Regions from separate parts of the Streptoverticillium reticulum genome, predicted to be linked through region 3. Evidence: riboswitches for the same ligand, from Rfam matches in the RefSeq annotation. Region 3 holds a riboswitch; each other region holds the start of a gene.
What was found. Region 3 has a riboswitch for thiamine pyrophosphate ahead of thiO (glycine oxidase ThiO). Riboswitches for the same ligand answer to the same signal wherever they lie in the genome.
Positions count from the first base shown of each region.

Region 1: another riboswitch for thiamine pyrophosphate. It lies ahead of ACMATS_RS11385 (thiamine ABC transporter substrate binding subunit); the one in region 3 lies ahead of thiO (glycine oxidase ThiO).
Region 2: another riboswitch for thiamine pyrophosphate. It lies ahead of thiC (phosphomethylpyrimidine synthase ThiC); the one in region 3 lies ahead of thiO (glycine oxidase ThiO).

Region 1 is NZ_CP179755.1:2,564,363-2,573,835, forward strand. It holds gene ACMATS_RS11360 (ABC transporter ATP-binding protein) at 1-176, shown strand, start outside; gene ACMATS_RS11365 (hypothetical protein) at 158-1,366, shown strand; gene ACMATS_RS11370 (hypothetical protein) at 1,496-2,422, shown strand; gene ACMATS_RS11375 (ABC transporter ATP-binding protein) at 2,494-3,516, opposite strand; gene ACMATS_RS11380 (ABC transporter permease) at 3,516-5,129, opposite strand; gene ACMATS_RS11385 (thiamine ABC transporter substrate binding subunit) at 5,228-6,337, opposite strand; TPP riboswitch at 6,333-6,438, opposite strand; gene rlmN (23S rRNA (adenine(2503)-C(2))-methyltransferase RlmN) at 6,479-7,585, opposite strand; gene ACMATS_RS11395 (phosphatidate cytidylyltransferase) at 7,665-8,744, opposite strand; gene frr (ribosome recycling factor) at 8,744-9,301, opposite strand.
Region 2 is NZ_CP179755.1:4,209,969-4,219,441, forward strand. It holds gene ACMATS_RS19085 (cytochrome ubiquinol oxidase subunit I) at 1-22, opposite strand, end outside; gene hisC (histidinol-phosphate transaminase) at 290-1,366, opposite strand; gene ACMATS_RS19095 (LacI family DNA-binding transcriptional regulator) at 1,710-2,822, shown strand; gene ACMATS_RS19100 (metallophosphoesterase) at 3,150-4,328, shown strand; gene ACMATS_RS19105 (hypothetical protein) at 4,509-5,381, shown strand; gene thiC (phosphomethylpyrimidine synthase ThiC) at 5,554-7,317, opposite strand; TPP riboswitch at 7,312-7,455, opposite strand; gene ACMATS_RS19115 (YibE/F family protein) at 7,517-8,845, shown strand; gene ACMATS_RS19120 (hypothetical protein) at 8,885-9,085, shown strand; gene ACMATS_RS19125 (flotillin family protein) at 9,222-9,473, shown strand, end outside.
Region 3 is NZ_CP179755.1:6,122,115-6,131,587, reverse strand. It holds gene ACMATS_RS28255 (hypothetical protein) at 1-764, opposite strand, end outside; gene metF (methylenetetrahydrofolate reductase [NAD(P)H]) at 804-1,721, opposite strand; gene thiE (thiamine phosphate synthase) at 1,829-2,482, opposite strand; gene ACMATS_RS28240 (Rv2175c family DNA-binding protein) at 2,569-2,934, opposite strand; gene ACMATS_RS28235 (NAD(P)/FAD-dependent oxidoreductase) at 3,127-4,374, opposite strand; TPP riboswitch at 4,514-4,626, shown strand; gene thiO (glycine oxidase ThiO) at 4,618-5,814, shown strand; gene thiS (sulfur carrier protein ThiS) at 5,811-6,047, shown strand; gene ACMATS_RS28220 (thiazole synthase) at 6,057-6,860, shown strand; gene pknB (Stk1 family PASTA domain-containing Ser/Thr kinase) at 7,391-9,346, shown strand; gene ACMATS_RS28210 (deoxyribonuclease IV) at 9,361-9,473, shown strand, end outside.

The DNA of each region.
Region 1 (9,473 bases), 3.6 Mb from region 3:
TGACCACGGCCGCCCGCTCGCACCACATCACGGTCGTCCTGGCCACGCTGGACGACGAGAGCGGCGCCCTGGCCGACCGCTCGGTCACGCTGGTCGACGGCCGCCGCGGCGGCGGCATCCCGGTGCCGGACGCGACCGAGGGGGAGGGCAGAGCGGCGTGCTCAGTCTCCGCCTAGCGCGCGGGGCGCACCCGCTCGTCCTGCTGCGCCGGCTGCTGGTCGCGCTGGCCGCGTCGGGGGTCGGCTTCCTGCTGCTGTGCACGCTGGGGTTCGCGGTGGCGCACCCCGGGCAGCCGGAGGAGTCGCTGGTGCGGCTGCTGTGGTGCGTGGTCCCGCTGGCCGCCGCGGTGCAGTTCGCGGTCGCCGTGGCCCGTTCGGACCCGGCGACCCGTCCGCGCGACGGGCTGGACGCGGCCGGGTTCGGCCCGGTGCAGCTGTCGCTGCTCGCCGCGGCCTCGACCGCCGTGGCCTGCCTGGCCGGCAGCGGCGTCGCCCTCCTGGTCTACCTGGAGCTCCGCGGCGACCTGGGCGGCACCCCGCTCAGCGGTGCGGCGGCGCACCTGCTGGATGCGGACGCCGGGCTCCCGTGGGGCGCGGCCCTCACCCTGCTGGGACTACTGCCCGCGCTCGCAGCGGGCGCGTGCGCCGTGCTGCTGCGCCCGCGCAAGGAGCGCAAGGACCGGGCTGCCGAGCCCGTCGAGCCGGGCGCCGCGGAAGCCGCGCGCCACGACCCCCGGCCGTCCTACGCCGGGTTGCCCTGGGGCATCGCGGTCATCGCGACGGGCCTTGCCCTGGAGGCGTACGTGGGCCACGCCCCGGCGCCCGAGCCGGGCGCCCTGCTGGCGCTGCCGGGCCGGGAGGGCGCCGCCTCCCCCGGCCTGCTGGGCGGCTGGCTGCTGGCCTGTGCCGGCCTGGTGCTGGCCGGGCCGGGCCTGACGCACTGGTGCGGAGCACTGCTGGCCACCGGGCGGCCGGGGGCCGTGCGGCTGCTGGCCGGGCGGATACTGCAGGACGCGGCGACCCGGATCGGCAGGCCCCTCGGGGTGCTGTGCGCGGTCGCCTCCGGCGCCCTGGCCGCGGTCGAGCTGTACGGCGCGGCCTGGGAGCACTCGGGTCCCCGCCCGTTCGGTCCGCTCACCGGCCTGGGGGCCGCCGTGGTGATGGCCTGCGTCACGGCCACCGCGATCACCGCGGCCCTGGAGGCCCGGCAGACCCGTGGCGAAGCCACAACGGCCCTGCTGCGCCTGGGGATTCCACTGACCCTGCTGCGCGGCGCCGCCGCCGTGCGGACCTGCGCGATGCTGGCCGTGCTGACGCCGCTCACGTGGGCCGTCGCGGAGCTGGCGGCGCTCCCGCTCACCAGGTGACCCCGGACGGAAAACCCTGCTGGTCACGACTTTTGACCAGTTCTTGACTCCAAGCAACTCCGGCCCCGAAAACCACGTCTGCTACAGGCACGACGGTTTACTGACGTTTTCGGGTGAACGGAGCAAGTGGTGATCATCGGCCTTGTGACGGCTGTCGCGGCCTCGGTCTGTTACGGCACAGGCTCGGTCCTGCAAGCCGTGGGCTCGCGGAAATCGGCCCGCAGGGAGGCCGCCGCGGCCTCCGGCACCGGGACCACCCAGCACGGCGGACCGAGCCTCTCCTCGACCGCGAAGGCCGCGGTGACCTGGGAGTTCATGGTCGGCACGGTGCTGGACTTCGTGGGCTTCGGGCTCGGCGCGCTGGCCGCACGGATGCTGCCGCTGTTCCTCTCCCAGACGGTCATCAGCGCCAACCTCATCGTCACCGCCCTGCTGAGCATCAAGCTCCTGGGCATCCGGCTCACCAGGCCGGAGTGGATATCCATCGGCGTCGTCTGCTCGGCCCTGGTGCTGCTGGCCACGGCAGCGGGTCACGAGGGCAGCGGCGACGCCGCGATGTCCACGCACTGGTGGCTGCTGGTCATCTCGGTCGTGCTGATGGGCGGCGGCACCGTCGCGGTGCGCCTGATGGGCTCGCGCGCCGCGATCCTCGCCGGCCTGCTGTCCGGCCTCGGCTTCGGCGCGATCGGCGTGGGCGTCCGCATCCTGAACGGCATCGACCCCTTCGACCTGCCGACCCTGATCGCGGACCCGGCCCTCTACGCGATCCTCATCTCGGGCACCGTCGGCATGTACCTGCACACGGTCGCCCTGCAGATCGGCTCGGTGAACGGCGCCACGGCGGCCCTGGTCGTGGGCGAGACGGTACTGCCCGGCATCATCGGCGTGGTCTGGCTCGGCGACGCCTCCCGCGACGGCTTCGCGTGGGTGGCGATCCTGGGCTTCCTGCTGGCAGTTGCGGGCGCGGTGGCGGTGGCATGGTTCGGCGAACCGGACGCGCATTCGGCTGCTCCGGAGCCGAAGACGGAACGGGAACCTGAACCGGCCAGGTCGTAACGTTCGGGGCAATCGGGTGGGTGGGCGGGCGAAAACCGGGGGTCCGGGGGCGAAGCCCCCGGGTCACGGCCTCAGCGGAGGACGACCACCTCGGCCACATCGAACCGCACCCCCACCCGCTCAGCAGGTTCCGGCGCTTCGCCGAGCCGGCACACCGCCTCCAACTCGGGCCCGGCCGCAGGCCGCACCCGCACCGCCACATGATCCCCACGGAACGTCCGCGCCACCACCTCGCCCGGCACCCCCTCCGCAACCGGCCCCAGCCGAACCCCCGCCGGCCGCACCAGCACCCGGCACACACCCTCCGGCGTACCCGCCGGCACCGGCATCGCGCCCCACACCGTCTCGGCCCGCTCGCCGCTCACCGTCGCCTCGACGATGTTGTCGAAACCGAGGAAGCGCGCCACGAACTCCGACGCCGGGCGCTGCCACACCTCCAGCGGGGTGCCCGACTGCGCGATACGGCCGTCGCGCATCACCACCACCCGGTCGGCCAGGGCGAACGCCTCGCCCTGGTCGTGCGTGACGGCCAGCACGGTCGTCCCCAACCGGCCGAACAGCTCGCGCAGTTCCGCCACCAGCCGCTCGCGCAGGCCCCGGTCGAGCTGGCCGAGCGGCTCGTCCAGCATCAGCAGCCGCGGTTCCGGGGCGAGGGCCCGCGCCAGGGCGACGCGCTGCTGTTCGCCGCCGGAGAGCGCCGCGACCGCACGCCGCTGCGCACCCGGCAGCCCCACGAGGTCGAGCAGCCCGGCGACCCTGCGCTCCGTCTCCGCCCGCCCGGCCTTGCGCATGCGCAGTCCGAAGCCGACGTTGCCCGCTACGTCCCGCTGCGGGAAGAGCTGGTGGTCCTGGAACATCAGGCCCACGCCGCGCTTGTGCACGGGCACGCCGCCCTGGTCCTCGCCCGCGAGGAACACCCGCCCGGCGTCGGGGCGTTGCAGCCCGGCGACGACCCGCAGCAGCGTGGACTTGCCGCTGCCGCTCGGACCGAGCACGCAGACGGTCTCGTGCTCGGCGACGTCGAGGTCGACGGCGTCCAGCACCGCACGCTCGCCGAAGCGGACGGTCACGCCGTCGAGTCGCAGCATGGACATCAGAACTCTCCCGTGCGGTCGGTGCGAAGGCGTTCCAGCACCAGCAGCGCCACGGCGCACACCAGCATCAGGATCGTGCTGAGGGCCATCGCCTGCCCGTAGTTGAACTCACCGGGACGGCCGAGCAGCCGGGCCACGGCCACCGGCAGGGTCGGGCTGTCGGGGCGGGCGATGAAGACGGTCGCCCCGAACTCGCCCAGCGAGACGGCGAAGGCGAAGCCCGCCGCGACCGCCAGCGCCCGCCCCACGAGGGGCAGGTCGACCTCGCGCCACGCCCGCAGCGGCGAGGCGCCCAGCACGGCGGCGGCCTCGCGCAGCCGGTGGTCGACCGCACGCAGGACCGGCAGCATGGTCCGCACGACGAAGGGCACGCCCACCAGCGCCTGGGCCAGCGGCACCAGGATCCAGGAGGTCCGCAGGTCCAGCGGGGGTTCGTCGAGGCTGATGAGGAAGCCGAATCCGACGGTGACGGCCGAGGTGCCCAACGGCAGCATCAGCAGGGCGTCGAAGCCGCGGACGAGCCTGCCCTCCCGCCGGGCGAGCGCTGCGGCGGCGAGCCCGCCCACGACGACGGCGATGCCGGTGGCGGCCAGCCCGTAGGCCATGGAGTTGCCGATGGCCTCCAGCGGGGCGACGACGAACGTGCCGCCGTTGTCGCCCGCCGAGGCGAGGGCGCGGTAGAAGGCGATCCCGTAGCCGTCGGGCCCGTCGAAGGAGCGCAGGACGAGGACGGCGAGCGGTACGAGCACCAGGAGGACGACCGTGGCGAGGACGGCGGCCAGCAGGGCCCACTGGCCCGCCCCCTGCGGGCGGCGCGCGGTCCGTGCCGCGCTCACCAGCCTGAGGGTGGCCTCGCGCCGGCGCACGGTCCTGGCGTGCACCGCGAACAGCAGGGCCACGGCCAGGAACTGCAGCAGGGTGAGCACCGCGGCCGTGGGCAGGTCCAGCAGCTGTGCCGTCTGCTGGTAGATCTCCACCTCGAGCGTGGCGTAGCGCGGTCCGCCGAGGATCTGGACGACGCCGAAGGAGGTGAAGGTGAACAGGAAGACCATGAGCGCCGCCGCCGCGACGGCGGGTGCGAGTGCGGGCAGCGTCACGCGCCGCCAGGCGGCCAGGCGGCCTGCGCCGAGCACGCGGGCGGCCTCCTCCTGGCGGGGGTCGAGCTGGGCCCACAGGCCACCGACGGTCCGTACGACCACGGCGTAGTTGAAGAAGACGTGGGCGATCAGGATCGCCCAGACCGTGGTGTCCAGGCGGATGCCCCACCACTCGTCCAGCAGTCCGCCGTGGCCCAGCAGCGCCAGGAAGGCCGAGCCGACGACGACCGTCGGCAGCACGAACGGGACGGTGACCACGGCCCGCAGCACCTGCTTGCCGGGGAAGTCGAAGCGTGCGAAGACGTACGCGCCGGGGAGAGCGAGCGCGAGGGTGAGGGCCGTGGAGGCGGCGGCCTGCCATGTGGTGAACCACAGGACGTGGACGGTCTCCGGGTCGGAGAGCACCTCGCCGATCCGGCCGAACTGCCACTGCCCGTCGCTCTTCAGCCCCCGGGAAACGATCGAGGCGACGGGGAAGGCGAAGAAGACCCCGAAGAAAACGAGCGGCAGGGCCATCAGACCGAGCCGCACAACCGTCTGCCGGAGGGTCGCACGGGACGCCTTGTCGGCGCCCCGCGCGGTCACTTCGGGACGGTCCGTTGCTTCAGGACGATCTACTTCAGGACGAGCGAGGACCATGCCTTGACCCACTGGTCACGGTTCTTGGCGATCTTCTGCGGGTCGACGGTGGCCGAACTGTCGATCTGCGCACCGTACTTGGTGAACACCTCGGGCAGCTTGGCGTCCTGGTTCGCCGGCTTGACGAACATCTGGAGCGGCATGTCCTCCTGGAACGTCTTGCCCAGCAGGAAGTCGATCAGGGCCTTGCCGCCTTCGGTGTTCTTGGCGCCCTTGAGCAGTCCGGCGAACTCGGTCTGCCGGAAGCACGTGCCGGTCGCGACGCCGGTCGGGGCGTCCTTGGGGTCCGGCTGCGGCTTCATGTCGAGCACCTCGGCCGGCGGGCTGGAGGCGTAGGAGACGACGAGCGGCTTGTCGCCCTTGGCCTTCTTGCCGGCGGCGGAGCCGGAGAAGCGGCTGTTGTAGGCCTGCTCCCAGCCGTCGACGACCTCGACGTTGTTGTCCTTCAGAGCATTCCAGTAGTTCTGCCAGCCTTCGTCGCCGAACTTGGCGATGGTGGCGAGCTGGAAGGCGAGGCCCGGGGAGGAGGTGGCGGAGTTCTCGGTGACCAGGAGGTTCTTGTACTCCGGCTTGATCAGGTCGTCGAGGGTCTGCGGCGGGGCCAGCTTGTGGTCGGCGAAGTAGGCCCGGTCGTAGTTGACGCAGATGTCGCCGGTGTCGATGGGCGTGACGCGGTGCTGCGCGGCGTCGAGTTGAAGATCCTGAGGCACCCGGCTCAGGCCCTTGGCTTCGTAGGAAGTGAACAGCCCGTTGTCGAGCGCGCGCGAGAGCAGCGTGTTGTCGACGCCGAAGAAGACGTCGCCCTGCGGGTGGCTCTTGGAGAGGATGGCCTGGTTGACGGCCTGCCCGGCGTCTCCGCTCTTGATCACCTTGACGGTGTAGCCGGTCTGCTGCGTGAACTCCTTGAGCACGGAGTCCGAGGCCGCGAAGGAGTCGTGCGAGACGAGCGTGACGGTCCTGTCGCCCTTGCCGCCCGACGACTCGGAGCTCTTCGAGCTGCCGGAGCCGCCGCACGCGGCGAGTGCGGGCAGGCCGAGCACGCCGACGAGGGCGGCCCCGAGGGCACGCCGGAAGGTGGTGTTCATGGTCGAGCTGACTCCCTACGCCGGTACTAACCGGATCAGGTCCGAGGGTCTGCGGGCCGTGCCGCACTCTCAGCGCTGTGTGCGCTCCCCTGTCGGATGTTCATTTGTGCGAATGATGCAGACGGACAGTATCAGCCGGGCTCAGCGCTCGGTGGCGGCGAGCTGGCCGCAGGCCCCGTCGATCTCCTGGCCGCGGGTGTCCCGGACGGTCACCGGCACGCCGTGCGAGGCGATCGCCGCGACGAAGGCCCGCTCGTCCTCGGGGCGGGAGGCCGTCCACTTCGACCCCGGGGTGGGGTTGAGGGGGATCAGGTTGACGTGCACCCGCTTGTTCTTGAGCAGCCGGCCCAGGAGGTCGCCGCGCCAGGCCTGGTCGTTGATGTCCCGGATCAGGGCGTACTCGATGGAGATCCGGCGGCCGGACTTCTCCGCGTACTCCCAGGCGGCGTCCAGGACCTCGCGGACCTTCCAGCGGGTGTTGACCGGCACCAGGGTGTCGCGCAGCTCGTCGTCGGGCGCGTGCAGCGAGACCGCGAGGCGGCACTTGAAGCCCTCGTCCGCGAACCGGTGCATCGCGGGCACCAGGCCGACCGTGGAGACGGTGATGCCGCGCTGGGACAGCCCGAGGCCGTCCGGCTCGGGGTCGGTGAGCCGGCGGATGGCGCCGACCACGCGGTTGTAGTTGGCGAGCGGCTCGCCCATGCCCATGAAGACGATGTTGGACAGCCGCGCCGGACCGCCGGGCACCTCGCCGTCGCGCAGCGCGCGCATGCCGTCCACGATCTGGTGCACGATCTCGGCGGTCGACAGGTTGCGCTCCAGACCGGCCTGGCCGGTGGCGCAGAACGGGCAGTTCATGCCGCAGCCCGCCTGGGAGCTGATGCACATGGTGACGCGGTCGGGGTAGCGCATCAGCACCGACTCGACGAGCTTGCCGTCGTGCAGCCGCCAGAGGGTCTTGCGGGTGGTGTCGTTGTCGCAGGAGATGTGCCGCACGACGCTCATGAGCTCCGGCAGCAGCTCGCTCGCGAGCTTCTCGCGGGCGGCGGCGGGGATGTCGGTCCATGCCTCCGGGTCGTGCGCGTACCGGGCGAAGTAGTGCTGGGACAGCTGCTTCGCGCGGAACGGCTTCTCGCCGATCGCGGCGACCGCCTCACGGCGCTCTGCAGGGCTGAGGTCGGCAAGGTGCCGCGGGGGCTTCTTGGCTCCGCGGGGGGCGACGAAAGTGAGTTCTCCGGGCTTAGGCATGGTTCTTCCAGTGTCGCAGACGTACGGAACGGGGCCCGCCGTCCGTCGGACTGCGGGCCCCGTATAGCAAAAGTGCAGTTCAGGAGCCGACGAAGACCACCATCAGCAGCCAGACCACCGGAGCGGTCGGCAGCAGGGAGTCCAGCCGGTCCATGATCCCGCCGTGGCCGGGGAGCAGGGCGCCCATGTCCTTGATGCCCAGGTCCCGCTTGATCATGGACTCGCCCAGGTCGCCCAGGGTGGCGCTGACCGCGACCGCGAGGCCCAGCAGCAGGCCCTGCCACCAGACGCCGTCGTCGATCAGGAACTGCATGCACAGCGCGCCCGCCACCATCGCGAACGCCACCGCACCGGCCAGGCCCTCGCGGGTCTTGCCGGGGCTGATGCGCGGCGCCAGCTTGTGCTTGCCGAACCGCCAGCCCACCGCATAGGCACCGGTGTCGCTGACCACCGTCAGGATCAGGAAGGTCAGCACCCGCCAGGCGCCGTCCCCCGCGGCCAGCATCAGCGCCACGAAGGTCGCCAGGAACGGCACGTAGAAGGCCGCGAAGAGGCCGGCGGTGACGTCCTTGAGGTAGTCGTCCGGCGGCTCCGTCATCCGCCAGACGAGCACCGCGAGCGCCGTGAAGGCCATGGCCACCCACGCGCCCTCGGCACCGTTGACGTAGCCCGCGACCACCATCGCCGCGCCGCCGATCGCCAGCGGCACCAGGGGGGCCTTGATGCCCTTCCGCTCCGCGAGCCGGGAGGTCAGCTCCCACAGCCCGACCACCACGGCGAGCACGATCACGCCGAGGAAGACGGGCTTGTAGACGAACAGGGAGGCGAGGATGACCGCGCCGAGGCCGACCCCGACCCCTATCGCGGCCCGCAGGTCACGGCCCGCGCTCTTCTTCCCCGCCTGCGCCGCCTGGGGGGCGGCGGGCTCCTGAGGCAGGATGTCGGGCTCCTGTTCATCGCGGAACAGGGGGCCGCCGACATGAGCGGCACCCTGCTCACGGTCGTCCTGGTCTCCGCCTGCGTCGGGCACGATGGGCATGGGGCGAGTCTGCGCCGCCGCGCCCGCCTCGTGCAGAGGACCCGCCGGGCCGGAGGGACCCCCGTCGGGGGACCACCGGTGTCCCATGTGCGGCGGAGCTCCCCAGGATGCGTCGTTCATCAGACCTCGAGGAGCTCGGATTCCTTGTGCTTGAGCAGCTCGTCCACCTGCGCGACGTACTTCGCGGTGGTGTCGTCGAGCTCCTTCTCGGCGCGGCGCACCTCGTCCTCGCCGGACTCCTTGTCCTTGACGAGCTTGTCCAGGGCGTCCTTGGCCTTGCGGCGGATGGAGCGGATCGAGACCTTCGCGTCCTCGCCCTTGCCCTTGGCGACCTTGATGAACTCGCGGCGGCGCTCCTCGGTGAGCTCGGGGAAGTTCACACGGATGATGTTGCCGTCGTTGCTCGGGTTGACGCCCAGGTCCGAGTCGCGGATGGCCTGCTCGATGTTGCGCAGCGCGCTCTTGTCGAACGGCGTGACGACGGCCATGCGCGGCTCGGGCACCGAGAACGACGCCAGCTGGTTGATGGGCGTCAGTGCGCCGTAGTAGTCGGCCACGATCTTGTTGAACATCGCGGGGTGCGCACGCCCGGTGCGGATCGCCGCGAAGTCCTCCTTGGCGACCACAACGGCCTTCTCCATCTTCTCCTCGGCCTCGAGGAGGATCTCTTCGATCACCACTTGCTCCTGGTGTTATCAGTAAGCAGAGCCTCGCCCCTGCGCGCGTCTTCTCCTGCACGGTGTCCGACCGGCAGGCAGTTGTCCATCCCCGTGCCGAGGGTCTTCCCGCGGCACGGAGTTGCCGCCCCGGGCCCGCCGAGGCCGTCGGCGGGCGGTACGGGCGGCCGTG
Region 2 (9,473 bases), 1.9 Mb from region 3:
CCGGAGCCAAAGCCAGATTCACTCGGTCTCTCCTTGCCTCTTGCTTCACCGGCGGGCCGGGCCGCCGACGGTATGCCCCCTTATGCCCCACAAGAAGGGGGACATAAAGGTGCGCTTGTGAACGCGTTCACATTCACAAGCATTATGGCGCACCGAGTTTTCGGCCAAGTCAGGGGGGTACCCCCTCCGGCCCTTGTGCGGGGCGGGCGCGCGGGAGGGGCAAAGACAAGGGCGCCGTGCCCCTCCCGCGAAGGGAGGGGCACGGCGCCCTTGTCAGGCGTCAGCGGCCTCAGAGCTGCTTGCGGAACTCCTCGGCGACCCGCAGGACGATGTCGTTGGCCTCGGTCTCCCCGATCGTCACCCGCACGCCGTCGCCCTGGAACGGCCGCACGGCCACCCCGGCGGCGTCGCACGCGGCGGCGAACTCGGCCGCCCGGTCCCCCAGCCGCAGCCAGACGAAGTTGGCCTGCGACTCCGGCAGCGTCCAGCCCTGCGCGGCCAGCGCCGCGGCCACCCGCGCGCGCTCCTCCACCAGCGCGTCCACCCGCTCCTTCAGCGCCTTCTCGCTGCGCAGCGAGACGATCGCCGCCTCCTGCGCGACCTGGCTCACACCGAAGGGGACGGCCGTCTTCCGCAGTGCCGCCGCGACCGGCTCGTGGGCGATCGCGAAGCCGACGCGGAGCCCGGCGAGCCCGTACGCCTTGGAGAAGGTGCGCAGCACGCAGACGTTCGGCCGGTCCCGGTAGAGGTCGATGCCGTTGGGGACGTCCTCGTCGCGGATGAACTCGATGTACGCCTCGTCCAGGACCACCAGCACGTCGGCGGGCACCCGGTCCAGGAAGGACTCCAGCTCGGCCCGGTGAACCACCGTGCCCGTGGGGTTGTTGGGGTTGCAGACGAAGATCAGCCGGGTCCGGTCGGTGATCGCCGCGAGCATCGCCTCCAGGTCGTGCACATCGCCCTCGGTCAGCGGGACCGGGACCGGAGTGGCGCCCGAGACCCGGGTGATGATCGGGTAGGCCTCGAACGAGCGCCAGGCGAAGATCACCTCGTCGCCCGGGCCCGCCGTCGACTGCACCAGCTGCTGGGCGACGCCGACCGAGCCGGTGCCGGTCGCCAGGTGCGACAGCGGCACCTCGAAGCGCTCCGCCAGCTCGGCCATCAGGCCCGTACAGGCCATGTCCGGGTAGCGGTTGAGCGAACCGGCCGCCTCGACCGCGCTCTCCAGCACGCCCGGCAGCGGCGGGTACGGGTTCTCGTTGGAGGACAGCTTGTACCCGGCCGGACCGCCGGCGGCCGGCTTGCCCGGCTGGTAGGTGGGGACGCCGTCCAGCGCAGCACGCAGCTTCGGGGTCTTCTCGGTCACCGCGGTCCTCCCGGGCAAGGGACATGAAGGGACATGAATACTGCACACCTTATGAGGATTGCCCCGGGCGGCGTCCAGAGTTTCCGGAGCGCTCTTCCTCCCGCAGTGCGCCGTGGCGGGCGCCCTGGCGCGCATCCCCCGTGAAGGTGAGTTGAGACCTCTCCGAGACCTGGACCACCCCCGCGACCGGGATATGCCAGACGTCGACCGACCCCCGACGACCCGCTCAACCACCTGCAATTCCATGATCATTGGGCCGTGCAACGACTGCAGAAACGTGCCTGTCAACAGTGAAATGCGCCCCCCTGCCGAAGGACCGGACGAGCCCTACTATCGGCTCGCCATGACAGCAGCAGGGAAGCACCAGGTGAGCCGGGCGGAAACCTCCCGCAGGAGCAGTCGGCAGGGACGGGCGGGCATCCGCGACGTCGCCGCCGCCGCCGGGGTTTCGATCACGACCGTCTCGGACGCGCTCAACGGCAAGGGCCGGCTACCGGACGCGACCCGCCGCCATGTCCGCGAGGTCGCCGACCGACTGGGCTATCGCCCGTCGGCGGCGGCCCGCACCCTCCGCACGGGCAAGTCGGGCCTCATCGGCCTGACCGTCACCACGTACGGGGATGAACCTTTCACCTTCACCGAGTTCGCCTATTTCGCGGAGATGGCCAGAGCCGCCACCTCGGCCGCCCTGGCCCGCGGCTACGCCCTCGTCATCCTCCCGGCGACCTCCCGGCACGACGTGTGGTCCAACGTGGCCCTCGACGGCACCGTCGTCGTGGACCCCTCCGACCACGACCCCGTCGTCTCCGACCTGGTCCGCCAGGGCATCCCGGTGGTCTCCGACGGCCGGCCCGCCGGCACCCTGCCCGTCACCGCCTGGGTCGACAACGACCACGAGGCCGCGGTCCTGGGCATCCTCGACCACCTCGCCGCCGCCGGGGCGCGCCGGATCGGCCTGCTCACCGGCACCACGACGGACACCTACACCCGGCTGTCCACCACCGCGTACCTGCGCTGGTGCGAACGCATCGGCCAGGACCCGGTCTACGAGGAGTACCCCGCGCACGACCCCTGCGCCGGAGCCGTCGCCGCCGACCGGCTGCTCGCCCGGCCGGACCGGCCCGACGCGGTGTACGGGCTCTTCGACCCCAACGGCACCGACCTGCTGGCCGCGGCCCGCCGCTACGGCCTGCGCGTACCGGACGACCTGCTGCTCGTCTGCTGCAGCGAGTCCACCGTCTACGCCACCACCGAGCCGCCCATCACGACGCTGTCGCTCAAGCCGCGGCGGATCGGTACCGCCGTCGTCCAGCTGCTGATCGACGCCATCGAGGGGCTCGACACGGGACGGCCGGTGGAACAGGTCATACCCACCGAGCTGATCGTGCGTACGTCCTCCGAGCGGCGCCCGCCGCGCACCACCGTCAGCGCCCCGCGCGGCCCGGCCACGACCTGACCGGCCCCGGCACACCGGCCGACACCCCGGCGTCACCCGTGTGACCTGCACCGACCCGCCCGGCCCGCGTCAACCGCGGGCATCCCGCGTCCGGCCCACGGGGCATCGCCCCATCCGGCACGACACAGCCGTCCCCACCCCCTGCGGACCGGCGCGAACGGCTCATTTAACGGAGCATTTGGGGAGAAAATCCCGGCGATCCCGGTGGAGCTCCCCGATTCACAGCCCCTGGTGCGTCACAAGCCGCGACGGTCATTCCTATGATGGGCGCACGACACCGCGGACCGCCGTCGACCAGGCAAGGTCCACAAGGGTGCAGGCGGCGCGATGGTGGAGGGGTCGATGACTCAGGGGGCCGGTCAGGGACCTGCGGCACGGACCACGGCGGCGATGCCGCCTTTCCCCGGGTACGCCGCTCCCCCGCCCATGCCCGGGTACGACCACGCCGGGGAGCCGGCCGAGGTACCGGTCCACCCCCACTACGCCGCGCACGAGGGCTTCCCCCCGCACGCGGCCGAGTACCCCGACTACCCCGAGGGCTACACCCCGACCGCCCGCGACCTCCCGGTCATCGTCCGCAGCCCGGCCCCCGGCACCGTGCCGCCGCAGGACGTGCCGACCGTCGAGCTGACGCCCCTCACCGCCCCGCAGCAGCTCCCCCAGCAGCCCGTGCCCACCGGCCCGGGCCCGCTGTACGTCGTCGGCGACGTCCACGGCTACCTGGACGAGCTGCACGACGCGCTGTACGCACAGGGGCTCATCGACGAGCAGGGCCACTGGTCGGCGGGCAACACCCGGCTGTGGTTCCTGGGCGACTTCACCGACCGCGGCCCGGACGGCGTCGGCGTGATCGACCTGGTCATGCGGCTCTCCGCGGAGGCGGCGGCGGCCGGCGGCTACTGCAAGGCCCTCATGGGCAACCACGAGCTGCTGCTCATCGGCGCCAAGCGGTTCGCCGACACGCCCGTCAACTCGGGTGCGGGAACGGCCTCCTTCCAGGCGGCCTGGCTGCTCAACGGCGGCCAGCGCACCGACATGGAGCGCCTGGAGGACCACCACCTGCAGTGGATGGCCCGCCTCGACGCGATCGCCGAGGAGGACGGGCACCTGCTCGTCCACTCCGACACCACCGCGTACCTCGACTTCGGCGACTCCATCGAGGCCGTCAACGACGCCGTCACCGAGGCGCTGCAGCGCAACGACCCGGACGAGTGCTGGGACCTGTTCCGCAAGTTCACCAAGCGGTTCGCCTTCCGCGACGACGAGGCGGGCCCGTCGGCCGTGCGGGAGCTGCTGCAGACCTACGGCGGCCGCCGCATCGTGCACGGCCACAGCCCGATCCCCTATCTGCTGGGCGAGGTCGGCGGGGAGGACCCGGACGAGCAGGACGGCGCGCCGCTCATCGAGGGTCCGCATCTGTACGCGGACGGACTGGCGCTCGCCATGGACGGCGGGGTCACGATGGCCGGAAAGCTGCTGGTGGTGCAACTTCCGCTGGCCGGCTGAGGGTTCGGCGGCGGCGTCCACGGGCACATGAGAGTTCCACCGCCGCGGGGTAATTCGGGAAACCCGCTGTCACCCCGCGCCGGTGCGGCTCTACCATCGGCTTATCCGTAGCAGGCTCTCCTCCGTTTCCGCCCACTGCCGGCAACAGGCCGGCTATCAGGCCCTACGGAGCATCGGGGGATGCACATGAACAGCGTTCCGCACCTGCTTGCCGAGGACCGCCCGGAATTCGAGCGGATCCTCGACCAGGCACTGCGTACCGCGGACCATGACCCGGAACTCAATGCCCTGGCCGCCGCGACAGGGCGGCGGCTCACCGCCGAACAGCTGCGCACGATGGCCGTCGGCGCCATGACCGCCATCTCCGCCTGCGCCATGGCGGAATACGAGGACCTCATAGAAGCGCGCCGGGCGCTGCGCGAGCGGGCCCCGTCCGGCCGGCCGCAGCCCGTCGCCGCCGGTGCCGCCGCGGGCGGGGATGCGCCGCCCGCCGGGCCTCCCGAGGAGGACCCCGGCGCAGGAGCCATAGCGGTGCTGGCCGTGCTGGCTCCGGTGCTCGCGGGGACCGCCGCGATCCTGTTCCTGGCGATCGGCTACGTGATGCGCACGGTCGGCTCGGACGTCCCGGTCGCGGACTCGATGATCACGATCGGCTGGTGGTTCGGCGGCCTCACCGCCGTCGGCGTGCTCGTCGCGACGGCGGGCATCCTGCTCACTGCCCTGCGCAACGGGGCGCCCCCGGAGGACGACGGCCGCCGGAGCGAGCTGTACGAAGCGGCCGACCGGGCCCGGAAGGCATGGCGCGAGGCACTGTTGGAGCGGGGCATCAGGCCGTTCCTGAGAGAGGCCCAGGCCAACGCCTCGGCGCCGGCGACCCGTTCGCCGTCCGTCCCCTCGGCCCGCAACGGCCACGGCCGGACCCCCCATCTCGGCTACTCCCGCCCCGGCTTCACCAGCCCCGACGAGGATCACACCGCCCCCACGCGCCCCCGCTTCACCAGCCCGGATTTCACCAGCCCCGATTTCGGGGGGCCGGATCACCGGCCGGAGTGAACAAGCGGAAGAGCTCCGCGAAAAATCGTATCGCCGCGAAGCGACGCGGCACAGGTGTCCCGGGGAAAGGGGCCCGGCCGTCAAGGCCTCTACCCCGCACACCCGTCCGGACGTTCCGCTTGCTCTCCTCCGCACCGGATCCGTTCCGGCCCTGGTCCGGCCCTGGTCCGGTCTATTCCGCGATCGGCAGGTACACCCGGTTGCCGGCCTCTGCGAACTCCCGCGATTTCTGGGCCATTCCGGCCTCGGGGTCGACGGCGAGGTCGTCGCCGTGTGCCCGCCGGATGTCCTGCGAAATCTTCATGCTGCAGAACTTCGGCCCGCACATCGAGCAGAAGTGCGCCGTCTTGGCGGGCTCCGCCGGCAGCGTCTCGTCGTGGAAGGCGCGTGCCGTGTCGGGGTCGAGGGCCAGGTTGAACTGGTCCTCCCAGCGGAACTCGAAGCGCGCGTCCGACAGTGCGTCGTCCCACGCCTGCGCGCCCGGGTGGCCCTTGGCGAGATCGGCCGCATGGGCGGCGATCTTGTACGTGATGACGCCGGTCTTGACGTCGTCCCGGTCCGGCAGGCCCAGGTGCTCCTTGGGCGTGACGTAGCAGAGCATGGCCGTGCCCCACCAGGCGATCATCGCGGCGCCGATGCCCGAGGTGATGTGGTCGTACCCGGGCGCGACGTCGGTCGTCAGGGGGCCGAGCGTGTAGAAGGGGGCCTCCTCGCAGATCTCCTGCTGGAGGTCGATGTTCTCCTTGATCTTGTGCATCGGGACGTGGCCCGGGCCCTCGATCATCGTCTGGACGTTGTGCCGCTTGGCGATCGTGTTGAGCTCGCCGAGAGTCCTGAGCTCGGCGAACTGCGCCTCGTCGTTGGCGTCGGCGATCGAACCCGGACGCAGGCCGTCGCCCAGCGAGTAGGTCACGTCGTAGGACGCGAGGATCTCGCAGAGTTCCTCGAAGTTCTCGTAGAGGAACGACTCCTTGTGGTGCGCGAGGCACCACGCGGCCATGATCGAGCCGCCGCGCGAGACGATGCCGGTCTTGCGGCGGGCCGTCAGCGGGACGTACCGCAGCAGCACGCCCGCGTGGACGGTCATGTAGTCGACGCCCTGCTCGGCCTGCTCGACGACCGTGTCCTTGTAAATCTCCCAGGTGAGTTCCTCGGCCTTGCCGTCGACCTTCTCCAGGGCCTGGTACAGCGGCACGGTGCCGATCGGCACGGGGGAGTTGCGCAGCACCCACTCGCGGGTGGTGTGGATGTTGCGGCCGGTGGAGAGGTCCATGACGGTGTCGGCGCCCCAGCGGGTCGCCCAGGTCATCTTCTCCACCTCCTCCTCGATGGAGGAGGTGACGGCCGAGTTGCCGATGTTGGCGTTGACCTTCACCAGGAACTTCTTGCCGATGATCATCGGCTCGATCTCGGGGTGGTTGACGTTCGCCGGGAGGACGGCCCGGCCGGCCGCGATCTCCTCGCGGACGGTCTCCGGGGAGACGCCCTCCCGGAGGGCTACGTACTCCATCTCCTCGGTGATCTCGCCGCGTCGGGCGTACGCGAGCTGCGTCACCGCCTGGCCGCCCCGGCCCCGGCGGGGCTGGCGCGGACGGCCCGGGAAGACCGCGTCGAGGTTGCGCAGGCCGCCGCGGGGCGAGGTGTGCTTGATGCCGTCGTCCTCCGGGCGCACCGGGCGCCCGGCGTACTCCTCGGTGTCACCGCGGCCGATGATCCAGTTCTCGCGCAGCGGCGTCAGGCCGCGCCGGACGTCCGTCGTGACCGACGGATCGGTGTACGGGCCGGAGGTGTCGTACAGGGTGACGTCCTGCCCGTTGGTGAGATGCACCCGCCGCACCGGGACCCTGAGGTCCGGTCGCGAGCCGGTCACGTGGTCCTTGTGCCAGCCGAGCTCCCGGCCGTTTTCGGACGTGCGTGCAGCATCCTGCGAGGTCATGTGACCAGAACTCCCTACGCCGGCATTACCCGGTAACAGGTTCGGCGGTCGGCGCAGCGGTTTCCGTACGGACATCGATTCCCGTACGGCGATCAGCGCCCTCTCAGCCCGGTGCTCCGAGCTCCCGCGATTGCAAAGGTGCCACCACGCTAGCGCCTCCCCGGGCCGCAGGGCCAGGGGGGCTTGCGATGATCGGGCGGTGACCCCCACCGAGCGTACGCACCACCATGCCCCCCACGCCCACGGCCATGCGCACAGCCATGGTCCGGCCAAGCCCGTCTCCGCCCACCTGCGCAAGGTGATCGCGGCCGTCCTCGTCCCGTTCGCCGCCGCCGTGGTGGCCGGAATGGTGATCCTCTGGCCGGGCAGCGCGCCGCCGCACCAGCACAGCGGGCTGGGACTCGACCAGCAGACCGAGTCGGGACGGGTGGTGAAGATCGAGGAGGTGGACTGTGCCAAGGTCGGCGCGCAGCCGCAGCAGCAACAGCAGTCACCGCAGGGCGGCGCGCCCGTCACCGGGCCGTGCGAACAGGCGACGATCGAGGTCGGCTCGGGCCCCGACAAGGGCGTGACGTTCACCGAGATCGTGCAGCCCAGCGCCTCCCGCCGCTACACGGTCGGCGAGGGCGTGGTGCTGGCCTACGCGCCCAAGGCCCCCGAGAACCTGCGGTATTCGGTGACGGACGTGGACCGCAACGTCCCGATGGTGCTGCTGGCCGCGGTGTTCGCCGTGGCGGTCGTGGCGATCGGCCGGCTGCGCGGCGTCTTCGCCCTGGTGGCGCTGGTGATCAGCTTCGGCGTGCTGACGATGTTCATCCTCCCCGCGATCCTCCAGGGTTCGGATCCGCTGCTGGTCGCGGTGATAGGCGGCAGCGCGATCATGCTGATCGCGCTCTACATGTGCCACGGCCTCAACGCCCGTACGTCCGTGGCCGTTCTGGGCACGCTCACCTCCCTGCTGCTCATCGGTCTGCTGGGCGCCGGCTTCATCGGCTGGGCGCATCTGACGGGCAACACGGACGACACGACGGGCCTGGTGCACGGCCTGTATCCGCACATCGAGATCCAGGGCCTGCTGCTCGCCGGGATCATCATCGGCTCGCTGGGCGTGCTCGACGACGTCACGGTGACCCAGACGTCGGCCGTGTGGGAGCTGAAGGAGGCTGATCCCAAGGCGAATTGGCGGAAGCTGTACGCGTCGGCCATGCGCATCGGCCGGGACCACATCGCGTCGGTGGTCAACACGCTGGTCATGGCGTACGCGGGGGCGTCGCTGCCGTTGCTGCTGCTGTTCTCGATCGCGGACAGCGGGGTGGGGAGGGTCGCGACGAGCGAGATCGTCGCGGAGGAGATCGTCCGCACGCTCGTGGGCAGCATCGGTCTGGTGGCCTCGGTGCCGGTGACGACCTTCCTGGCCGCGCTCGTTGTCAGTGCCGACCGGCACAATACGAGCAAGGGTTCCAAGAGGGGGTCCAAGGGGGGCTCCAGGACCGCGAAGAGCGGCGGCAGGCGGCGCCGCGCGAAGTGACGGGCCCGCGGGGGCGGGCCGGAAAGCGGGGGGGCGTCGGTGGTCGGGGAGTTGGGCAGAGTGACGGGGGCGGTCGGCCCGGGCCTGGTCGGCGAGGTGATGGTGCACGTGCGGGGCGGTGCCGAGGCCTTCCTGGCGTATCCGGCGGAGCCGGACGAGCGCATCGAGCGGGGGACGATGGTGCTGATCGTGGAGTACCAGCCGCCGCGCACGGTGTACGTCGCACGGGCGTATTCCTGACGGGCGGCCGTGTCGACACGCATCTCCCTGGCCGGAACGGATGGGTGAGGTGTCGGCGTCTTCGCCAGGGGGCACATCCGGGAGCAGACTGCATGATCACAGGGCCCCGCCGGGGCCGCAAAAGGGGGAATGACGCATGCTCATCGGCGTCGTGGCGGGGGTCGTCCTCGTCGCCATAGCCGTCCTCGTAGGGCTGTTCAAGCTCATGTGGCGCGTTGCCGAGCCCAACGAGGCACTCATCATCTCCGGGTCCAAGCACCGCGTGGAGGGCCTGGAGGAAGGTCTGGGCTTCCGGATCGTCACCGGGCGGGGGACACTCGTCCTGCCCGGGGTACAGGCGGTGCGCAAGCTGTCCCTCGATCTCAACGAGGCCGATCTCCACGTGGAT
Region 3 (9,473 bases):
GGCACCCACACGCCGCCCGGCGGGGTGTCCGTGTCGTAGTGCTGCGGGGCGTAGGCGTCCGCCACGTACTGCTGCTGCCCGTAGGGCGCCGGCGCCTGCTGCGTCTCGTACGACTCGTAAGTCCCGTATGTCTGCTGCCGGTTGCCGATGTACGGGTCGGAGTACGCGGCGTACTGCTGTTCCTGCCCGTGCTCGTGCCCGTAGGCATACGGCTGTTGCTGTTGTTGCTGGTGTTGCGGCTGCCCCGGATCGCCGTACGCCGGGTACACCGCCGTCGCATCGGCATCCGGCGCCGCATGCAGCGGCACGTCGGGCATCAGCACCGCCGTGCCGGCGTCGTCCATGGCGGCCGCCGGGAACGCCTGGGTCTCCTGTGCCGCGAACGCGGCGGCGGGAGCGGGAGCGGCCGGAGCCGGTTCGGGGGAAGGGGCAGGGGACGGAGCAGAGGAAGCCGAACGTTCCCCCTTGCCCCTGCGGCGCCCGCCCTTCTTCCCCTTCGCGGGGGCCGAACGCCGCCGGACCGCCCATCCCTTGTCGAAGCCGCGCCGGAACGAGAGCGTCACGTACGTCTGTCCCACGGCGAAGGCGAGGGCGCCGACGACGATGACCGCCACCGACGGGATGACCACGCCGGCGACCACGCCGAGGAACCCGGCGAAGGCGAGCAGCCGCCAGCGCAGCCGCGCCTTGTACTGCAGCAGCACTTCGCCGAGCAGCCACAGCGCGACGACGCCGAACGCGATGTAGAGGACCGTCCAGCCCATTAACGCCCCTCTCACCGGCCGCCGTTCACCGGTCGGCCGTCAGGACCGCTGGTGCAGTCCCAGGTTCTCGTAGATTTCCAACGTGGCCGTGGAGTGATTCAGGGTAATGAAATGCAGCCCGGGAATCTCCTCGGCCATCAACCGGGCACACAACTCCGTCGCGTACTCGATACCGATCGAGCGTACAGCGGCCGGATCGTCCTGCACCGCGAGGATCCGCTCCGCCAGGGCCGGGGGGAACGCGGCGTTGCTGAGCTGAGCAAATCGTTCGATCTGCCGCACATTTGTGACCGGCATGATCTCCGGGATGATCGGAGTGTCACAGCCCGCGGCCGCGACCCGGTCGCGGAGGCGCAGATAGTCCTCCGGATAGAAGAACATCTGGGTGATGGCGAAGTCGGCGCCCGCACGGCATTTGTCCACGAAGTACCGGACATCGGTTTCCCAGTCCGTGGAGCGGGGGTGCATCTCGGGGAACGCCGCGACGCCCACGCAGAAGTCGCCGGACTCCTTGATGAGCTGCACCAGGTCGGCCGCGTAGCGGATGCCGTCGGGGTGGCGCACCCACTCGCCCATGGGGTCGCCGGGCGGATCGCCGCGCAGCGCGAGCATGTTGCGGATGCCGACGTCGGCGTACTGGCCGATGACATTGCGCAGTTCGGCGACGGAGTGGTTGACGGCCGTCAGATGGGCGACCGGGGTGAGCGTGGTGTCGGTCGCGATCCGCTCGGTGGCCCGGACGGTGCCCTCACGGGAGGAGCCGCCGGCGCCGTAGGTCACGGAGACGAAGGTGGGGGCGACGGCTTCGATGCGCCGGATGGCGTTCCACAGCGTCCGCTCACCCTTCTCGCTCTTCGGTGCCGCGAACTCGAACGAGTACGACCGCTCACCGGAGGCGAGCAGTTCACGGACGGTCCGTGCGTGGTCCGTCCTGGTAGAAGCAGTGCCAAGGGCCATACCGGCAAGTTAACCAGCGGGGGCACGGTCCCCAAACCCCTATTTGCGATATGCCCGCTTCGCCCCGCGAAGCATCCGCCGAGTGTCCACACCGTGGACACCTTCGGTCACACGTCGCGGTCCCGGATCCGCCGCGCGAGCTCCGCCGTCGCGGCTCCCGGGTCGTCGGCCTCGGTGATCGCGCGTACCACGACGACCCGCCGGGCTCCCGCGTCCAGCACCTCGTCCAGGTTGCCCGCGTCGATCCCGCCGATCGCGAACCAGGGACGGGCGGGCGCCAGCGAGGCCGCGTAGCGCACCAGGGAGAGGCCCGGGGCGTACCGGCCGGGCTTGGTGGGGGTCGGCCAGCAGGGGCCGGTGCAGAAGTAGTCCACGCCGGGCTCGGCGACGGCGGCGTCGACCTCCGCCTCCGCGTGGGTGGAACGGCCGACGAGCACGTCCGCGCCGAGGATCGCCCGCGCCGCGGGCACCGGCAGGTCGCCCTGGCCCAGGTGCAGCACGTCGGAGCGGGAGGCGTGCGCGACGTCCGCGCGGTCGTTCACCGCGAGGAGCCGGCCGTGACGGCGGGCGGCGTCGGCGAACACCGCGAGGTGCTCCAGCTCCTCGCCGGCCTCCATGCCCTTGTCGCGCAGCTGGACGACGTCCACCCCGGCCGCCAGCACGGCGTCCAGGAACTCGGGCAGGTCGCCCTGGCGCCTGCGCGCGTCCGTGCACAGGTACAGCCGGGCGTCGGCGAGCCGCTCGCGCGCGGTGACGGGCATTCGGGTGTCTCCCCCGGGTCTTGCGCCGTACGGGCGCGGGCCGATGCGGCCCGCGCCCGTACGCCGGACGGTGTGTGTGAGGTCGGTCAGACGGCGAGCGCCTGGGCGCGGCGCTTCACCTCCGTGCCGCGATTCTCGCGCAGAGCCTGCGCCGGGGTGCCGGGCAGGGTGTCGTCCGGGGTGAAGAGCCACTCCAGCATTTCCTCGTCGCTGAAGCCGTCGTCCCGCAGCAGGGTCAGGGTCCCGGCGAGGCCCTTGACCACCTTGTCCTCGCCGATGAAGGCGGCGGGCACCATGAGCACTCGGTTCTCACCACGGCGCACGGCGATCAGCTGGCCCTCCTTGACCAGCTGCCGCACGCGCGTCACCTCGACGCCGAGCTGTTCGGCGATGTCGGGGAGGTTGAGCCACGCGGGGACGAGAGCATCAATCTTTTCGTCAATCTCGGTCACAGGGACAAGCCTGCCATCCGGGACCGACAGCCGGAAGCCGGGCGCCCCGTTAGGGGCGCGGGGAAGTGTGCGATCAGCCACGACGCGCCCCGCAGATGACCTGCTGCCCCGGGTGGTGCGTCGGCTGCAGGCCGTCGGTGGCTGATCGCGCAGTTCCCCGCGCCCTTAACGGGGCCCGTCACTCGGGGCGCGTTACTCCGCCGTGGCCGCTGCAAGCACCGCCGTCTTCAGCGGCACCGATGCGTCGACGGCCTTTTCCCGGTCGAGGACGGCGCCCTGCTCGATAAGCCGCCGCCCCTGCGCCAGGTCGCGCGGGCGGCCCACGGCGAGCAGGGCGACCAGGACGCCCGAGCGCAGCCAGCACACCGTCCAGGCGGCCCCGTCGGGGTCGCCGCGCCAGACCATCTCGTCGGCGGCAGCGTGGTGCCCCGCGTACTGGACGAACCGGCCGAACTGCTCCGACCAGAAGTACGGCACCGGGTCGTAGACCGGCGCCTCGTCCGGGCCGTGGACGATGTTCTCCGCGACGGTCCGCGGCCCCTGGAGGGCGTTGTCCCAGTGGTGCACCAGCAGCCGCTCCCCGTAGCGGGCGGAGGGGAAGGAGGAGCAGTCGCCGACCGCGTAGACGTCGGGCAGCGAGGTGCGCAGCCGGTCGTCGGTGGCGACGGAGCCGTCCTTCGCAAGCGCGACGCCCGAGCCGGCCAGCCAGCCGGTCGCCGGGCGGGCGCCGATGCCGACGACCACGGCGTCGGCCGGCAGCCGGGTGCCGTCGGCGAGCACCACGGCGCCCGGCTCCACGGCGGCCACGCCGGTGCCGGTGAGCAGCCGGGCGCCGGCCTGGGCGTACCAGTCGGTCATGTGGGCGGCGACCTCGGCGGGCATCGCACCCGCCAGCGGCCGGTCCGCGGCCTCCACCACGGTGACCCGGCAGCCCGCCTCGCGCGCCGCCGTGGCGAACTCCGCGCCGATCCAGCCGGCCCCGACGGCGACGACGTCGTGCTGCCCGGCCAGCACCGGGCGCAGCCGCTCCGCGTCGTCCAGGGTGCGCAGCACGTGCACGTCGGGCAGGCCGGCGCTGCCGGGGAGGGAGACGGGGTCGGCGCCGGTGGCAATCACCAGGACGTCGTAGGGCAGCGGCCCCCCGGTGGTCTCCAGCAGGTGCTCGTCCGCCCGCAGCCCGGTGGCCTCGACGCCGAGGCGCAGGTCGATGGCCAGGGAGCCGAAGTCCACCGCGAAGGCCGACCCCTCGGCCTTGCCGAGCAGGACGGCCTTGGACAGCGGCGGCCGGTCGTAGGGTTCGTGGGGCTCGGCGCCCAGCAGCCGGATCGTCCCGTCCCAGCCCTGCTCGCGCAGGGCGACGGCGGTCTGCACCCCGGCCATGCCGGCGCCGACGATGACGACGGTGCGCCCGCCGCTTGCGGTCTTCGTCTGCTCGCTCACCCGATCACTGTAGGGCGGCGGACGGTGTCAGCCGGAGCATCCGGTGACGAGACCTCTGACACAGCGTCACGGCAGCTGCCGCCCGCGAGCCCCCTGCCGCCCTTCCGAGCGGTCGGCGGCGCGTACTAGGGTGGCTTCGCAAAGCACTCGCGGGAGCCCGGACGGACCGGGCTGAGAGGGAGGCTGGACGGCCTCCGACCGTACGAACCTGATCCGGGTCATGCCGGCGAAGGGAGGGGCTGGATGCCCATGCACGTGTCCTCCACCGCGCCCCCGGGGACGACGGCCACGTACGACGTCCTCGTCATAGGCGGCGGTCTCATCGGTCTGGTCACCGCCTGGCGGGCCGCCCAGCGCGGGCTGCGCACGGCCGTCGCCGACCCCGCGCCCGGCGGCGCGGGCGCGACCCTCGTCGCGGCCGGGATGCTGGCCGCGGTGACCGAGCTGCACTACGGCGAGCAGGCACTGCTCGCCCTCAACCTGGCCTCCGCACGCCGCTATCCGGCCTTCACGGCCGAGCTGGAGGAGGCCAGCGGCCGGGACACCGGCTACCGCGCCTGCGGCACGCTCGCGGTCGCGCTCGACGCCGACGACCGGGCGCACCTGCGCGAACTGCACGCCCTGCAGCAGCGGTCCGGGCTGGACTCGCAGTGGCTGACGGGGCGCGAGTGCCGCCGTCTGGAGCCCATGCTGGCGCCGGGGGTGCAGGGCGGGCTGCGGGTGGACGGCGACCACCAGACCGATCCGCGACGACTGGCCGGGGCGCTGCTGACGGCCTGTGAGCGCGCCGGGGTGGTCTTCCACCGCGCCGAGGCCGTCCGTGCGCTGCTCGCCGGGGACCGGGCGGCCGGGGCCGAACTCGCCGACGGCACCCGGATCTCCGCCGGGCAGACCGTGCTGGCCGCGGGGAGCGGCAGCGGGCGGCTAGCGGGCCTGCCGGAGGAGGCCCTGCCACCGGTGCGGCCCGTCAAGGGCCAGATCCTGCGGCTGCGGGTGCCGGACGCCTGCGCGCCCTTCCTCTCCCGCACGGTGCGGGCCGTCGTGCGCGGCGGGCACGTGTACCTGGTGCCGCGCGAGAACGGCGAACTGGTCCTCGGCGCGACGTCGGAGGAGCTCGGCTGGGACACCACCGTCACCGCGGGCGGCGTCTACGAACTGCTGCGCGACGCCCACGAACTCGTACCGGGCATCACTGAGCTGCCGCTCGTGGAGACCCGCGCCGGTCTTCGCCCCGGCTCCCCCGACAACGCGCCGCTGCTCGGCCCCACCGTGCTGCCGGGCCTGCTCGCGGCCACCGGCCACCACCGCAACGGCGTGCTGCTCACGCCGCTCACCGGCGACGTGATGGCCGAGGTGCTGACCGCCGGACGGCTGCCCGACGAGGCCGTCCCCTTCTCCCCCCGGCGCTTCGCCCCCGCATTCCAGGAGCAGTCCGCATGACCACCACCGGCGGGAACACCCGCGCCGCCACCGTCCGGGTCAGCGTCAACGGAGAGCACCGCGAACTGCCCGCGGGCACCGCGCTGGACGGGCTGGTGGCCATCCTCACCACCGCCCCCGGCGGTGTCGCCGCCGCCGTCAACGAGGCCGTCGTCCCGCGCGGCCAGTGGCCGGCCACCCCGCTCGCCGACGGCGACCGGGTCGAGGTCCTCACCGCAGTGCAGGGAGGCTGATCAGCACCGATGGCAGACGATCTGCTCACCATCGCCGGCACCCCCTTCACCTCCCGCCTGATCATGGGCACGGGAGGTGCGCCCAGCCTGGACGTGCTCGAACGCGCCCTGCTCGCCTCCGGCACCGAGCTGACCACGGTCGCCATGCGGCGGCTGGACGCGACCGTGCAGGGCTCGGTGCTGTCCCTCCTGGAGCGGCACGACATCCGGGTGCTGCCGAACACGGCGGGCTGCTTCACCGCGGGCGAGGCCGTCCTGACCGCCCGGCTGGCCCGGGAGGCGCTGGGCACGGACTGGGTCAAGCTGGAGGTGATCGCCGACGAGCGCACCCTGCTGCCCGACCCCATCGAGCTGCTGGACGCGGCCGAGATCCTCGTGGACGACGGCTTCACCGTGCTGCCGTACACCAACGACGACCCGGTGCTGGCCCGCAAGCTGGAGGACGTCGGCTGTGCCGCGATCATGCCGCTGGGCTCGCCCATCGGCTCCGGCCTGGGCATCCGCAACCCGCACAACTTCCAGCTGATCACCGAGCGGGCGGCCGTCCCCGTGATCCTGGACGCGGGCGCGGGCACGGCGTCGGACGCCGCGCTCGCGATGGAGCTGGGCTGCTCGGCCGTGATGCTCGCGTCGGCCGTGACGCGGGCGCAGGAGCCGGTGCTCATGGCGGAGGCCATGCGGCATGCCGTGGACGCCGGGCGGCTGGCCCATCGGGCCGGGCGGATTCCGCGGCGGCACTTTGCGATCGCCTCGTCGCCTGCGGCGGGGGTGGCGGCGCTGGACCCGGAGCGTCCGGCGTTCGGGGCTGCCTGAGCGTTTTCCGTGCCCCGTCAGGGGCGCGGGGAGCTGCGCGACCAGCCACGGACGGCCCGCAGCCGAAGTGCAGGCCGCAGGTGGTTGCTCGCGCAGTTCCCCGCGCCCCTGACGGGGCTGGGACCGTCTCACAGGTGCCGGATCGTGCGTGGCTGGTCGCACCCACGCGGCGGAGCCGCATATGTGCACAGCCCCGCGCCCCTGACGGGGCTGGGACCGTCTCACACGTGCCGGATCGTGCGTGGCTGGTCGCACCCACGCGGCGGAGCCGCATATGTGCACAGCCCCGCGCCCCTGACGGGGCTGGGACCGTCTCACACGTGCCGGATCGTGCGTGGCTGATCGCGCCCACGCGGCGGAGCCGCATATGTGCACAGCCCCGCGCCCCTGACGGGGCGCAGGCTCGGCGTCGGGTGCGGGCCGGCTTCGACTGGTCGCGCCAGCGCGGCGGAGCCGCATGGTGTGGCTGTCCCGCGCCCCTTCGGGGCGCACGGGTGACGGGGCTCCGGCGACTCGTAGACTCGTGTGTCGTGGATACGACCCTGCCGGACCCTCTCGTCGATCAGTTGCTCGACGGCCGCTACCGAGTCGAGGCGCGGATCGCCGTGGGCGGCATGGCCACGGTCTACCGGGCGCTGGACACCCGGCTCGACCGCGTGGTCGCCCTCAAGGTGATGCACCCCTCGCTGGCCGCCGACGCGGCCTTCGTGGACCGTTTCATCCGCGAGGCCAAGTCCGTGGCGCGCCTGGACCACCGCAACGTGGTCGGCGTCTTCGACCAGGGCACCGACGGCGGCTACGTCTTCCTGGCGATGGAGTACGTCGCCGGGTGCACGCTGCGCGACGTGCTGCGCGAGCGCGGGGCCCTGCAGCCGCGGGCCGCGCTGGACGTCGCCGAGTCCGTGCTGGCCGCGCTGGGCGCAGCCCACCTCGCGGGGCTGGTGCACCGCGACATGAAGCCCGAGAACGTGCTGATCGGCGACGACGGCCGGGTCAAGGTCGCGGACTTCGGCCTGGTCCGGGCCGTCGACACCAACACCAGCACGAGCACCGGCTCGGTGCTGGGCACGGTCTCGTACCTGGCCCCCGAGCAGATCGAGCACGGCACCGCGGACCCGCGCGCCGACGTCTACGCCTGCGGCGTGGTGCTCTACGAGATGCTCACGGGCGCCAAGCCGCACTCCGGCGGCACCCCCGCCCAGGTGCTCTACCAGCACCTGCACGACGACGTGCCGCTGCCGTCCGAGGCGGTCCCCGGGCTCGCCCCCGAGCTGGACGGCCTGGTGGCCCAGGCCACCGCCCGCGACCCGCAGCTGCGCCCGGCCGATGCCGTGCGGCTGCTGGAGCTCACCCGCGCCGCCCGCGGGGCGCTGACGGACGCGCAGCTGGACGCGATGCCGCCGGAGGCCCGGCAGGGTCCGCTCCCGGCCGGTTCCGAGGACCGTACGAGCGTGATACCGCGGCAGCCCGCGGCCCAGCCGCTGCCGCCGCCCGCCGGGGAGGACCTGCTCAACCGCACCACCCGGCTGGAGCGCCCGCCCGCTCCCCCGGCCCCGCCGGGCCCCGCACCGCAGCACCGGCCGTCCGGTCCGCGCCGGCGCGTCAACCGGATCGCCGTGGTGATCGGGCTGCTCGTCGCCCTGCTGGGCGGCGGGGCGGGCGTCTGGTACGTCGGCTCCGGCCAGTTCACCTCCGTGCCGGCCGTTCTGGACATGACCCAGCCCAAGGCGCAGCAGGAGCTCGACAAGGCCGGGCTCGGGGTGCAGGTCCGGCAGGACTTCAGCGACACCGTCGAGCGCGGGCACGTCATCTCCACCGACCCGAAGCCGGGCGAGCGCATCCGCAACAACGGCAAGGTGACGATCACTGTCTCGCGGGGTCCGCAGAAGGTGCAGGTCCCCAATGTCGTCGGCATGACGCTCGACGACGCGAAGAAGCAGCTCCAGGACAAGGGCCTGACGGTCGGCGACGTCTCGCAGCAGTTCAGCGACGAGACCCCGAAGGGCTCCGTGCTCGGCTCCGATCCGCGGCCGGGCCAGGAGCTGCGGCCGGACTCGGCGGTGACGCTCGTCGTCAGCAAGGGCCGCCAGCTGAACGTGCCCGACGTGACGGGCATGACGGTCGCCGACGCCACGGCGGCGCTGCGCGACGCCGGGCTGCAGATCAAGGTCTCGGACACCCAGGTCTACTCGCCCAAGGACAAGGGCACGGTGGCCCAGCAGTCGCCGGGCAAGGGCGAGAAGGGCGCCGAGGGCGACACGGTCACGGTGGCCCTCTCCAAGGGCAAGGAGATGATTCCGGTCCCGGACGTCACCGGAAAGAGCGAGGCCGACGCCAAGAAGCTGCTGACGGACGCGGGCTTCCAGGTGAAGGTGGACCGGCCGTTCTTCTTCCCGCAGGACTCTGTCGACTCCCAGTCGGTCCGCGGCGGCGACCAGGCGGCCCGGGGCGACACGATCATCATCCGTCTGAAGAGCGGTTTCTGAGGATTCTGAGCACGTTGAGCAGCACGTTGAGCAGCACGTCGCACGCAGTCACGCGCAATCCCGTCGGCGGGCACATTCCCGTCGCGGGCGGTCTCGCCAAGACCGGCCTGCCCTATGCCCGCGCGAT